One region of the Yokenella regensburgei genome, then DNA from elsewhere that is predicted to be linked to it. Evidence: predicted binding sites of a transcription regulator. Region 1 holds the regulator's gene; each other region holds the start of a gene.

Region 1 (4,560 bases):
CATGCGAAGGACGATCCGTTTATGGATCACCACTCCATTCCTCCTCAGGAACAGCTGCCGCCAAACGTTGAGTATCAACTGACGGAGCACGGCGGCCACGTCGGCTTTGTGGGTGGCACCCTGCGTAAACCGGAAATGTGGCTCGAAAAGCGCATTCCCGACTGGTTAACCCGCTGGCTGAGGGCACAAGCATGATGATCCCCTGGCAGGACCTGAGCCCGGAAGCGCTCGAAAACCTGATCGAAAGTTTTGTCTTGCGCGAAGGCACCGACTATGGTGAACATGAACGTTCATTAAAAGATAAGGTCGCCGACGTTAAACAACAGCTGCAAAGCGGTGAGGCCGTGCTGGTGTGGTCCGAACTGCACGAGACCGTCAATATTATGTCGCGCAAGCAGTTTAACGGCTGACCCTCCATCACCATTGACTCAGGGAGCTGTTCGCTATGTCGGCCAAACACCCGGTTATTGCAGTCACGGGCTCCAGCGGTGCCGGAACCACAACCACCAGCCTCGCATTTCGTAAGATTTTCTCCCAGCTCAAGCTCCGCGCCGCGGAGGTTGAGGGCGACAGCTTTCATCGCTACACGCGGCCGGAAATGGATATGGCTATCCGTAAGGCGCGCGACCTGGGAAAGCACATCAGCTATTTTGGCCCGGAAGCCAATGACTTTAGCCTGCTCGAACAAACCTTCCACGAGTACGGCCTGAGCGGTAAAGGCCAGTCGCGTAAATACCTGCATACCTATGATGAAGCGGTCCCCTGGGACCAGGTGCCAGGCACCTTCACGCCGTGGCAGCCGTTGCCCGAACCTACCGACGTCTTGTTCTATGAAGGCCTGCACGGCGGCGTAGTGACAAAGGATCAGGATGTCGCCCGTCATGTCGATCTGCTGGTCGGCGTGGTGCCCATCGTCAACCTTGAGTGGATCCAAAAGCTGGTGCGCGACACCGGCGAGCGCGGTCATTCGCGTGAGGCAGTGATGGATTCCGTGGTGCGCTCAATGGAGGACTACATCAACTTCATTACTCCGCAGTTTTCCCGCACCCACATTAACTTCCAGCGCGTCCCGACCGTCGATACCTCGAACCCGTTTGCCGCAAAAGGGATTCCTTCGCTTGATGAGAGCTTCGTGGTCATTCATTTCCGTAATCTGGCGGGAATCGACTACCCATGGCTGTTGGCTATGCTGCAGGGCTCGTTCATTTCACATATGAATACTCTGGTGGTACCGGGCGGGAAAATGGGGCTGGCGATGGAGCTGATCATGGCGCCGTTGGTACAGCGAATCATGGAAGGGAAAAAAATCGGATAAACCTCACCCCTCTTCCGCCGGGAAGGGGGTGAGTGACCACCCGTATTAACATCAGCCTTCAACAACCTCATAGGAATGCGTGATGTTGACGGCTTTTTCCAGCATCAATGCCACCGAGCAATACTTCTCAGCAGACAGATCCACCGCGCGAGAGACGGTTGCATCTTTCAGATCTTTACCGGTCACGATGAAGTGCAGATTGATGTGGGTGAACAGGCGCGGAGCCTCATCACGGCGCTCAGAAGTCAGCTTCACTTCACAATCCGTCACGGCCTGGCGGCCTTTTTGCAGAATAGAGACCACGTCGATGGCGCTGCATCCGCCCGCCGCCATCAGCACCATTTCCATCGGGCTTGGTGCTTTATCTCCAGAGTTGCCATCCATCAAAATCTGATGACCCGAAGCCGACTCACCAAGGAAGGTTAACCCTTCAACCCATTTCACACGCGCTTGCATATTTTTTAACTCCTGAGTTGCAATTTTCTTCACAGATTACGCGCACATAACATTTCTCGCAATGGAAGGCGACGTGCATCATGCTGAAGCGAGACACCAGGAGACATGCGGCGAAAGCTATGCTAAAACATTCGGGATGCAACAGTGTTACATTGATAAATGACATGTCTGCAGAGGACATCACATAAGGCTGCTGAATATACCGTCAGCCCACTTCCCAGGTAGCGGGAAGAATTCGATTGCAACCCAGGGGCAGAAAGACTAATGCCGCTGGAGACAGCTTATAACAGAGGATAATCGCGCATGGTGCTTGGCAAACCGCAAACAGACCCGACTCTCGAATGGTTCTTGTCTCATTGCCACATTCATAAGTACCCGTCGAAGAGCACGCTTATTCACCAGGGTGAAAAAGCAGAAACGTTGTATTACATCGTGAAAGGCTCCGTGGCTGTACTCATCAAGGATGAAGAAGGTAAAGAGATGATCCTCTCTTACCTCAACCAGGGCGATTTCATCGGTGAATTAGGCCTGTTTGAAGAAGGCCAGGAACGTAGCGCCTGGGTGCGTGCTAAAACGGCTTGTGAAGTCGCTGAAATTTCATACAAAAAATTCCGTCAGCTGATCCAGGTAAACCCGGACATCCTGATGCGTCTCTCTTCTCAGATGGCTCGCCGTCTGCAGGTAACGTCTGAGAAAGTGGGCAACCTCGCCTTCCTGGACGTAACGGGCCGCATCGCGCAGACGCTGCTGAACCTGGCGAAACAGCCGGACGCCATGACTCACCCGGACGGGATGCAGATCAAAATCACTCGTCAGGAAATCGGTCAGATCGTGGGCTGCTCCCGTGAAACCGTGGGTCGTATTCTGAAAATGCTGGAAGATCAGAATCTGATCTCCGCACACGGTAAAACCATCGTGGTTTACGGTACCCGCTAAATCATGCCAGACGGCGCGCAACCTACCTCGCGCGCCGTTTTTGTTTTATCACCCATGTGGCGCAGGCTTATCTATCACCCGGAAGTTAACTACGCACTGCGGCAAACGCTGGTGTTGTGTCTTCCTGTGGCTGTGGGTCTGATTCTCGGCCATCTCCAGCAGGGTCTGCTGTTCTCCCTCGTTCCTGCCTGCTGCAACATTGCCGGCCTCGACACGCCGCATAAACGCTTTTTTAAACGCCTGGTCGTCGGCGGCACGCTGTTTGCCGTTTGCAGCCTGATAGTCCAGCTCCTGCTGGCAAAAGACATCCCCCTGCCGCTCATCCTGACCGGCTTGACGATGATACTTGGCGTGACGGCTGAGATTAGCGCCCTGCACGCCCGCCTGCTGCCCGCGTCGCTGATTGCCTCCATCTTCACCCTAAGCCTGGCTGGAAATATGCCGGTCTGGCAGCCGCTGCTGCTGTATGCGCTGGGTACTCTGTGGTACGGGCTCTTTAACTGGTTCTGGTTCTGGATGTGGAAAGAGCAGCCGCTGCGTGAATCCCTGAGCCTGCTGTATCGCCAGCTTGCCGACTACTGTGAAGCGAAGTACAGCCTGCTTACCCAGCACACCGACCCGACCACCGCGCTGCCGCCGCTGCTCAACCGCCAGCAAAAAGCGGTCGATCTGATAAGCCAGTGTTACCAGCAATTGCACATGCTGGCAGCCAACAAAAATCGCGATTACAAACGGCTGCTGCGGGTATTCCAGATGGGGCTCGATTTACAAGAGCATATCTCCGTCAGCCTGCATCAGCCGGAAGAGGTGCAGAAACTGGTGGAGCGCAGCCACGCCGAAGCGGTTATCCGCTGGAATGCCCAGACCATTGCAGCGCGGCTGCGCGAGCTTGCTGACGATATTCTTTATCACCGCTACCCGCACCGCTTCACGATGGATAAGCAGCTTGGCGCGCTGGAGAAAATCGCACGCCAGCATCCGGACAATCCGGTAGGCCAGTTCTGCGCCTGGCATTTCAGCCGTATCGCGCGCGTTCTTCGCACCCAGCGCCCGCTCTACCCTCGTAATCTGATGGCTGACAAAGAGCGTCGCCTGCCGGTTATTCCGGCACTGAGAAGCTATCTGTCGCTGAAGTCGTCGGCGCTGCGCAGCGCCGCACGTATCAGCGTGATGCTGAGCATCGCGAGCCTGATGGGTGCCGCCCTGCACCTGCCAAAACCGTACTGGATCCTGATGACCATCCTGCTGGTCACCCAGAACGGTTATGGCGCGACGCGGGTGAGGATCGTCCACCGTGCAATCGGTACCCTCGCCGGACTGGTGATTGTGGGAAGTACCCTGCACTTCCACGTCCCGGAAGGCTATACGCTAAGTGCGATGCTCATCATCACGCTGGTCAGCTATCTGATTATTCGTAAGAACTACGGTTGGGCGACGGTGGGCTTTACGGTGACCGCGGTATACACCATCCAGCTTCTGACCCTGAACGGTGAGCAGTTTATTGTCGCTCGCTTCATCGATACCATCATTGGCTGTCTGATAGCCTTCGGCGGCATGGTGTGGCTGTGGCCACAGTGGCAGACCGGCCTGCTACGTAAAAACGCCCAGGATGCGCTGGAGGCCGATCAGGAAGCCATTCGCTTGATCCTGAGCGACGATCCGCAGGCACCGGCGCTCGCCTACCAGCGAATGCGGGTCAATCAGGCGCACAATGCGCTGTTCAACTCGCTCAATCAGGCCATGCACGAGCCCGGTTTTAACACTCAATATCTGGAAGATATGAAACTGTGGGTAACCCATAGCCAGTTTATCGTCGAGCACATCAATGCCATGACGACGCTTGCCCGCGAGCA
Region 2 (4,560 bases), on a different contig from region 1:
TCGCGGCGAAAACAGCAGATCGGCGGCGATCGCACAGACGATACCAATCACAATCTCGCTGCAGCGCTCTACGGCGAACTGCGGCGTCAGCAGGGGGTTGGGTTGGATAGTGATAATGATGATGAGTGCGGTATACCCGGCAAGCCCCCAGGCGTAGGAGTTTTCCACGCGGACCAGCGAAGAGATCCAGGTACAAAAGCCTGCCCACACGCAGCACACCAGTACCATCAGCAACGGTGCACGGATCATCAGAATAATAATGGTCAGCGCCGCAATACAGCCGATAAAGGTCCCGATAATTCGCAACATTCCGCGATAGCGAATGGCCCCGGAGTAGGGTTCACCACCGGCGGCAAACGCCGGTCCTGCCGCGACGATTGCGGCGGTCAGCACCGCCCAGCGCGGGGTTTCCAGCTCAAAATGAAAGCCCACAAACAGCGCCAGCACGACGGCGCAGGCAAGCTTCAGCGCAAAGCGAATATGCTGGTTGGCAATGCTGAAAATACCCATTGCGATTAACCAAACTCACGCAGGCGCAGCGCCATCTTCTGGAAGAAGGTCATCTCACGCGCGTCGCGGTCTTTCGGCCCGGTAATAACCACCGTTGCGGTGGTACCGGCAGGCCATAGATTCCCACGCTGCTCATCAAGGTGAATACGCACCGGTACGCGTTGAGCAAGACGCACCCACTCAAGGTTGGAATCAACGGTTGCCATCCCTTTCACATCGTTACTGCTACTGGCGTTAGTGACACCTGCAGCCACGCTGTCGACGCTACCGCGGATCACCACTGAACTGCCGAGCGGGGTGATTTCGGCCCGGTAGCCCGGTCGCACACCCTCAAGTTTGGTCTCTTCCATGTAAGCCATCACGTAGAATGAGCCCTCTTTTACCAACGCCACCGCCGCAGAGCCACGGGTGATAAATTCGCCGGTATAGACGTTGAGGTTGGTTATCCAGCCGTCGGATGGCGCACGAATGGTGGTACGCTCGAGATCCAGACGCGCCAGGTCACGCGAAGCCTGGGCTTTCGCCAGCTGATGCTGAACGGTTTGCAGAACGTTATTCGCCTGGTCAATCTCTTCACGCGACATGGCCTGAACACCGAGCTGATTACGACGACCCGCTTCGCGACGCTTCTCGTTTGCCAGCACCTGGTAATAGGCCACGTCGGCTTCGGCTTCTTCAAGCGCTTTCTGGTAACGGGGTTGGTCGATAACAAACAGCACCTGGTTTTTCTTAACCAGTTGGTTATCCTTGACGTTAACCTCGGTAATGAGACCGGCGACATCCGGGGCAATAGCGACAACGTCAGCGCTGAAGCGCGCATCGCGCGTCCACGGCGATTCCGTGTAGTAAACCCAGGCGCGAAAAATGGCGATGAATGCCAGGATAACCAGTATCAGGGTGATGGCTGTACGGGAGATTTTTCTTGTTAGTGTTTTCACAGCGACCTCAAACGAACAAGCGCGATATCAGATAAAAAAGACAGCAGTACAGCGCAGTATTAAACAGCGCAGGGTGCCAGACAAAATCATAGATCCCGGTCGGGATCAGCACCCGTCGCACCAGCCAGAAGATGGCCAGCGACAACAGCAACTCAAAGAAGATCGGCGGAAACGACAAGCCGAAAATCACGATGACGGGAAACAGACTCATGTTGACCTTGATTAGCGAGAATGCGGGAGCAGGTTAGCGGGTGTTTTTCTTATCCAGCTAACAGTATATTAACGTAACAGTGATCCCCTTATCTATAATATGTGATCTAAATCACTTTTAAGCCAGAGTGAATAATGGAACGACTAAAACGCATGACGGTGTTCGCCAAAGTGGTCGAGTTTGGCTCCTTCACCGCGGCGGCACGACAGCTCCAGATGAGCGTTTCTTCTATCAGCCAGACCGTGTCAAAACTGGAAGATGAGCTGCAGGTCAAGCTGCTCAACCGTAGCACCCGCAGCATTGGCCTCACCGAAGCCGGAAAAATTTACTATCAGGGCTGCCGCCGCATGCTGCATGAAGTGCAGGACGTGCACGAACAGCTCTACTCATTTAATAACACCCCGATCGGCACGCTGCGCATTGGTTGTTCTTCCACCATGGCGCAAAATGTCCTCGCCAATATCACCGCCGAGATGCTGAAAGAGTATCCAGGGCTCACGGTGAATCTGGTCACCGGGATCCCGGCACCGGATCTTATCGCCGATGGTCTGGATCTGGTTATCCGCGTGGGCGCACTGCAGGATTCCAGCCTGTTCTCCCGCCGGCTGGGCTCGATGCCGATGGTGCTATGCGCGGCAAAAAGTTATCTGCAGCAGGCCGGAATACCGGAGAAACCCGCCGATCTCGCCAATCACTCCTGGCTTGAGTATAGCGTGCGCCCGCACAACGACTTTGAGTTGATAGCGCCGGAAGGAATAACCACCCGCCTGAGCCCTCACGGGCGTTTCGTCACAAACGATCCGATGACCATTAGCCGCTGGCTGGTGGCGGGGGTCGGGATCGCCCTCGTGCCGCTGATGTGGGTGATCAATGAAATCAATCAGGGGATCCTCGAGATCCTGCTGCCGCGCTACCAGTCGGATCCGCGGCCGGTCTACGCGCTGTATACCGAAAAAGACAAACTGCCTCTGAAGGTACAGGTCTGCATCAACGCCATGACCGAATATTTTGTTGAGGTGGGTGAGCGCTACAAAGGAATGTCGGGGCGCGGAGAGTTACAGTAGTGCGCCATCAGGGGGCGTAATCGCCTTGTGCGTCGGAGATAAGCTGAGTAACGTCGCCGATGTTACCGATCATCACCTCTCCGGCGCGGTTGAATTTGCTTTTATCGATGAGCAGCAGCGACTGCTGTGCTCTTCGCAGCAGCAGTGACTTAAAATCAGCGTTGTAAACGTTGGATTCCCACAGCACGCCCTGGGCGTCGACCCCCTCGCAGGAAAAAACAAATAGATCGATCTCCAGCGACTTCACCTGTGAAAGCAGCGCCGGGTTAACATAGCAGCCGTACTTTCGCTCAAGCTTGCCACCGGAGCTGATAAGCGTTATCCGCTCACGCTTACTTAACTCATGGCAAATCGGGTGGCTATTGGTAAACACGGTGAGATTAACGTCCGGCAATTGGCGCGCCAGATACCAGCAGGTGGAGCTGGCATCCAGCGCAATCACCATGCCTTCGTCTATCCACGACAGCGCTTCACGAGCGATATCAGCTTTATGCGCATAGTGGCTTTTCAGGCGGATGTGAAACGGATCGCCGCTGTCCTGGCTGTCGCGGCGAATGGTTTTGGCCCGCCCGTAGCTGCGCAGGATCTTACCCCGCTCCTGCAGCTCGCTCAGATCCCGGCGAATCGTTTCCTTACTGACACCCAACCGCGCGGCGAGATCCTCCGTCGTCAGGCTCTCATGCTGGACTAATAACTCGATAATAGCCTGCTGGCGCGCCAGTTTCATTCCGTCTCTCCCGTCTCACGTTATCGCCTGCCCGTCGTGGCTTCGCAGAGATTACGGCGTAACTCCTTTCTTTAACAGGATATTGCCGTACTTCGCGCACTCACCTGTGATTACGATCGCAAAGGCACGCTGCGCGCGCTCATAGAACGCAAAGCGGCCGATGCGCAGGATCTCCGGGCAGGGCTTTTCCCCTGCCAGCGCATCCCGATAGCGGGCTTCAACGGTGGGATCGAGCGTGTCGCCATCGACCGCCGCCATCATCACCAGCGGCGGCGCATAGGCATCGAGTTCGAAAAGCGGGATCACCGCCGCCAGCAGGCTGCTCACCGCCAGCCCATCGGCACGAATCACCTGCGGTCCCAGGCTATGGGCCGGGAAATGCGCATCGGCGAAGATAATCTCATCACCGTGCCCCATCTCCGCCAGCACCTTTAACAGCGTGGGCGAAATCAGCGGCGATATGGTTTTTAACATGTCACTCTCCTTGCACATTAGTTCCGGTATACCAGTTCAGGCAGAGCCACTGGCGATGTTTCCGGGTAGTAATAACGGTACTGGTAACACACCTGATCACGCGCCTGTTCCGGCGAGCGGAATTCCCCAACACCGAACCAGGCAAACATTGCCGCCCCCGAGACCGTTGTTTCGGCATCATCCAGCACCTTAACGGGGATCCCGAGCACATCGGCTTTCATCTGGTTCCACAGCGTATTGCGTGAACCGCCGCCCACCAGCAACAGCTCTCTGGCACGAAAACCGCCTACCGTTTCCAGGGTTTGTAAGTCACGGTGCAGACGCTCGGTCAATCCTTCCAGCGCGGCGCGGTACATCTCGCCTCGGGTGGTGTTGAGCGTAACGCCCTGCCAGCCAGCGCTGGCATCTGAGAGCAGATCGCACTGCATGCGCAGCCCGCTATTGCTCGTGGTGGCGCGTCTGGCTTCATCAATTACCGTCTGCCACGGCGTTTCTCGTCCCCACAGTAAATCGCGCACCCACTCCAGTACGCCGGATGCCAGCCACTGCATCCCTGGGTTGAATATTCCCTTCTGGCTGTCCAGCTCGCAGGTTGACCCCGGGATACGGCTCAACAATGCCGTGTCAGTCTGGCTG
Region 3 (4,560 bases), on a different contig from region 1:
ATCTTTGATGTCGTTAACAGATTTCAGGGTCGCGGTGGCGGTTTCAGAGAACTCGGTCGCCACGCGAACGTCAGTCGGAACCGGGATATCGCAGGTCGTCAGCAGGCGTTTAGCTTCGTCAACCAGGTCTGCTTCGTACAGGGATTTACCCACGTTGTGGCCTTGAGCGGCAACGAAGGTGTTAGCGATACCGCCGCCGACGATCAGCTGGTCAGCGATTTTGGACAGAGAATCCAGAACGGTCAGTTTGGTAGAAACTTTAGAACCACCGACGATAGCAACCATCGGGCGAGCCGGTTCTTTCAGCGCTTTACCCAGAGCGTCAAGCTCAGCGGCCAGCAGCGGGCCTGCACAAGCAACATCAGCAAATTTGCCGATACCGTGGGTAGAGGCCTGCGCGCGGTGCGCGGTACCGAATGCATCCATCACGAACACGTCGCACAGTGCAGCGTATTTCTTAGACAGCGCTTCGTCGTCTTTTTTCTCGCCTTTGTTGAAGCGAACGTTTTCCAGAACCACCAGTTCACCAGCAGCAACGTCAACGCCGTCGAGGTAGTCTTTCACCAGGCGAACCGGGCTGGAAAGTTTTTCTTTCAGGTAGTTAACTACCGGAAGCAGAGAGAATTCTTCGTTGTACTCGCCTTCGGTCGGACGACCCAGGTGGGAGGTAACCATCACTTTCGCGCCTTGTTTCAGGGCCAGTTCGATGGTCGGCAGAGATGCACGGATACGCGCGTCGCTGGTCACTTTCCCTTCTTTAACCGGCACGTTCAGATCCGCACGGATGAAAACGCGTTTGCCAGCCAGATCCAGATCGGTCATCTTAATTACAGACATGGTGAATCCTCTCATTGATTCATAAAGTTTTGCAGACGCATTCGCGTCTTACCTGAAACCAATAGCTGCCATCGCCAACGTGGTGTCGAGCATTCGGTTGGCAAAGCCCCATTCATTATCACACCAGACCAGCGTTTTGATGAGGTGCGCACCACTCACTCGCGTCTGCGTTCCATCAACGATGGCGCTGTGCGGATCGTGGTTAAAATCGGTGGAGACCAACGGCAATTCCGTATAGTCAACTATACCATGAAATGCTCCCAGCGCTGCTTTTTGCAGCAAGCTGTTGACTTCACAGGATTTTACCGGATTTTTCACCGTCACGCTAAGGTCGATCGCCGTCACATTTATCGTTGGAACTCGCACCGCAATCGCTTCAAAACGGTCATTAAACTGCGGGAAAATACGGGTGATCCCCGCCGCCAGTTTTGTATCAACCGGAATGATGGACTGACTCGCGGCACGCGTACGGCGCAAATCCGGATGATAAGCGTCAATCACCTGCTGATCGTGCATGGCAGAGTGAATGGTAGTTACCGTCCCCGACTCGATGCCAAAAGCATCATCTAACAATTTGATAACGGGGATTATGCAGTTTGTAGTACAGGAGGCGTTGGAGACAATGCGATGCTCGGCGCGAAGCTCGTCCTGGTTCACACCAAAGACGACGGTGGCGTCAAGATCGTTGCTGCCGGGATGAGAAAAGAGCACTTTCTTCGCGCCAGCCGCGAGGTGCGCTTCACCGTCTTCACGAGTGCCATACACGCCGGTGCAGTCGAGTACGACATCCACACCCAGCTCCCGCCACGGCAGCGCATCAATACTGCGCTCGTGGAGCAGACGAATTGCATCGTCACCGACGTACAGTTGCTCGTTCTCCTGACGGACATCCCAGGCAAAGCGGCCGTGGCTGGTGTCGTACTTCAATAAATGCGCGATGCCGGTAGCATCGGCAAGCTCATTGATTGCCACCACGGTGATTTCCGCCCGGCGTCCGGATTCATACAGTGCACGAACCACGTTACGCCCGATGCGACCAAAGCCATTAATCGCTACGCGTACGGTCATAGGTCTCTCGCTAGACTTTCCCTGATTTGAGGTGGCAAACAGAGTAATGCAGCCACGCCCTGAGGGAAACCTTGCCTGTCACAAACTGCGACTGATTGATTATTTGTCGAACATTTAATCGACTGAAACGGTTCAGCTAGAATAAGCGAAACCAAGAATAAAAGGAATGATTGTCCAGACAAAGAAGCCAGTTATCTGACATTCGTCACATTTTCTTTGGAATAATTGACGGGCGATTTCAGAGATTCAGGAATAGCAGGAACAGGAAGCGGAGGTGAGGAAAAAACAAAACGGTAACCCAATGGCTACCGTTTTTTGTGTTTGCCCCTCGCCCATGAGGAGAGGGTCAGAGGGCGGGCTAAAGCCTGCCCCTGCAAACGATTACAGCAGTTCTTTCGCTTTCGCGACTACGTTTTCGACGGTGAAGCCGAACTCAACGAACAGCTGTTCCGCCGGAGCTGATTCACCGAAGGTGGTCATGCCGACGATAGCGCCGTTCAGGCCCACGTATTTGAACCAGTAGTCAGCGATACCCGCTTCAATGGCCACACGGGCAGAAACGGCTTTCGGCAGTACGGATTCACGGTACGCGGCATCCTGCTTCTCGAACGCGTCGGTAGACGGCATGGAGACCACGCGCGCTTTCACGCCTTCGGCAGTCAGTTTTTCCCACGCGGCAACCGCCAGCTCAACTTCAGAGCCGGTCGCGATGAAGATAAGCTGCGGCTGACCGTCGCAATCTTTCAGCACGTAACCACCGCGAGCGATATCCGCCAGCTGTTTCTCGGTACGATCCTGCTGTGCCAGGTTCTGACGGGAGAGGATAAGCGCGGTCGGGCCATCGTGACGCTCAACGCCATATTTCCATGCCACAGCAGATTCAACCTGGTCACACGGACGCCACAGGCTCATGTTCGGCGTCACGCGCAGAGAGGCAATCTGCTCAACCGGCTGGTGAGTCGGGCCATCTTCGCCAAGACCGATAGAGTCATGGGTGTAAACCATCACCTGACGCTGCTTCATCAGCGCAGCCATACGTACCGCGTTACGCGCGTACTCGACGAACATCAGGAAGGTGGAGGTGTACGGCAGGAAACCACCGTGCAGGGAGATACCGTTAGCGATAGCGGTCATACCGAATTCGCGCACGCCGTAATGGATGTAGTTACCCGCCGCATCTTCGTTGATTGGCTTAGAACCAGACCACAGGGTCAGGTTAGAAGGTGCCAGGTCAGCGGAACCGCCGAGGAACTCAGGCAACAGCGGGCCAAAGGCTTCAATCGCGTTCTGAGAAGCTTTACGGCTGGCGATTTTCGCCGGGTTAGCCTGCAGCTTAGCAATCCACTCCTGCGCTTTCGCCGCGAAGTCAGCCGGCATTTCGCCCTTCATACGACGGGTAAATTCAGCGGATTCCTGCGGGAAGGCTTTCGCATAAGCAGCGAACTTCTGGTTCCAGGCAGATTCTTTCGCCTGGCCTGCTTCTTTAGCATCCCACTGCGCATAGATTTCAGACGGGATTTCGAACGGAGCGTATTTCCAGCCCAGCTGTTCACGAGTTGCAGCAACTTCCGCATCACCCAGCGGCGCGCCGTGGGAGTCGTGAGTACCGGCTTTGTTCGGAGAACCGAAACCGATAATGGTTTTGCACATCAGCAGGGACGGTTTGTCGGTCACTGCACGCGCTTCTTCAACCGCACGTTTGATAGCGGCCGCGTCATGACCGTCTACGCCACGCACAACGTGCCAGCCGTAGGCTTCAAAGCGCTTCGCGGTATCGTCGGTGAACCAGCCTTCAACGTGACCGTCAATGGAGATACCGTTGTCGTCGTAGAACGCAACCAGTTTGCCCAGTTTCAGGGTGCCCGCCAGGGAGCACACTTCGTGGGAGATACCTTCCATCATGCAGCCATCGCCCATGAAGGCGTAGGTGAAGTGATCAACGATGTCGTGACCCGGACGGTTAAACTGTGCTGCCAGGGTTTTCTCTGCGATAGCCATACCTACGGCGTTGGCAATACCCTGACCCAGCGGACCCGTAGTGGTCTCAACACCGGCGGTGTAACCCACTTCCGGGTGGCCCGGCGTTTTGGAGTGCAGCTGACGGAAGTTCATCAGCTCAGACATCGGCAGGTCGTAGCCGGTGAGGTGCAGCAGGCTATAAATCAGCATAGAGCCGTGGCCATTGGACAGCACGAAACGGTCGCGGTCTGCCCAGGCTGGGTTCTGCGGGTTGTGGTTCAGGAAATCACGCCACAGGACTTCGGCAATGTCAGCCATGCCCATCGGGGCACCCGGGTGACCAGACTTGGCTTTTTGTACTGCGTCCATGCTCAACGCACGAATAGCATTGGCAAGCTCTTTACGTGAGGACATTTTGACTCCAGATCGGACTGTTGAAGGCCATGCCAAAACGACTTGACGACAGCGCGTTTTGGGCTATGCCGGAAAAAAGTGTGAACAATGTAACCCAAGCGGCTGGTCATGTACATGGAGCATCCTTTTGGCCCTTAAGAAATCTCTGGATCACGCTCGCATGTTGCGCAATCTGCTCGCTCGCTTGTTGTTATTTTCTTTATACTTCCGCCACGGTCCGTTGCCGAAGGCGGCAGATCTTTTTTCAGAATCATCACAACCTGGTCGTGCGGAAGAGAACCA

The links. The regulator CRP, encoded in region 1, controls carbon source genes, mostly activating them, when cyclic AMP is high. The targets are predictions, from matches to a motif close to ATGTGANNNNNNTCACAT.
Region 2: aaeR (HTH-type transcriptional activator AaeR) is a predicted target of CRP. The motif match lies at 1,759-1,776, and genes of this name have one in related genera.
Region 3: epd (erythrose-4-phosphate dehydrogenase) is a predicted target of CRP. The motif match lies at 2,099-2,116, and genes of this name have one in related genera.

What each region holds. Positions count from the first base shown of each region.
Region 1 is NZ_RBIZ01000006.1:13,051-17,610, forward strand. It holds gene C7387_RS18150 (hydrolase) at 1-195, shown strand, start outside; gene C7387_RS18155 (YheU family protein) at 192-410, shown strand; gene C7387_RS18160 (phosphoribulokinase) at 446-1,315, shown strand; gene C7387_RS18165 (OsmC family protein) at 1,367-1,771, opposite strand; gene crp (cAMP-activated global transcriptional regulator CRP) at 2,075-2,707, shown strand; gene C7387_RS18175 (YccS/YhfK family putative transporter) at 2,762-4,560, shown strand, end outside.
Region 2 is NZ_RBIZ01000004.1:703,522-708,081, forward strand. It holds gene aaeB (p-hydroxybenzoic acid efflux pump subunit AaeB) at 1-510, opposite strand, end outside; gene aaeA (p-hydroxybenzoic acid efflux pump subunit AaeA) at 516-1,448, opposite strand; gene aaeX (p-hydroxybenzoic acid efflux pump operon protein AaeX) at 1,456-1,659, opposite strand; gene aaeR (HTH-type transcriptional activator AaeR) at 1,794-2,723, shown strand; gene fucR (L-fucose operon activator) at 2,731-3,450, opposite strand; gene fucU (L-fucose mutarotase) at 3,502-3,924, opposite strand; gene fucK (L-fuculokinase) at 3,942-4,560, opposite strand, start outside.
Region 3 is NZ_RBIZ01000004.1:381,706-386,265, forward strand. It holds gene pgk (phosphoglycerate kinase) at 1-837, opposite strand, end outside; gene epd (erythrose-4-phosphate dehydrogenase) at 886-1,905, opposite strand; gene tkt (transketolase) at 2,287-4,278, opposite strand.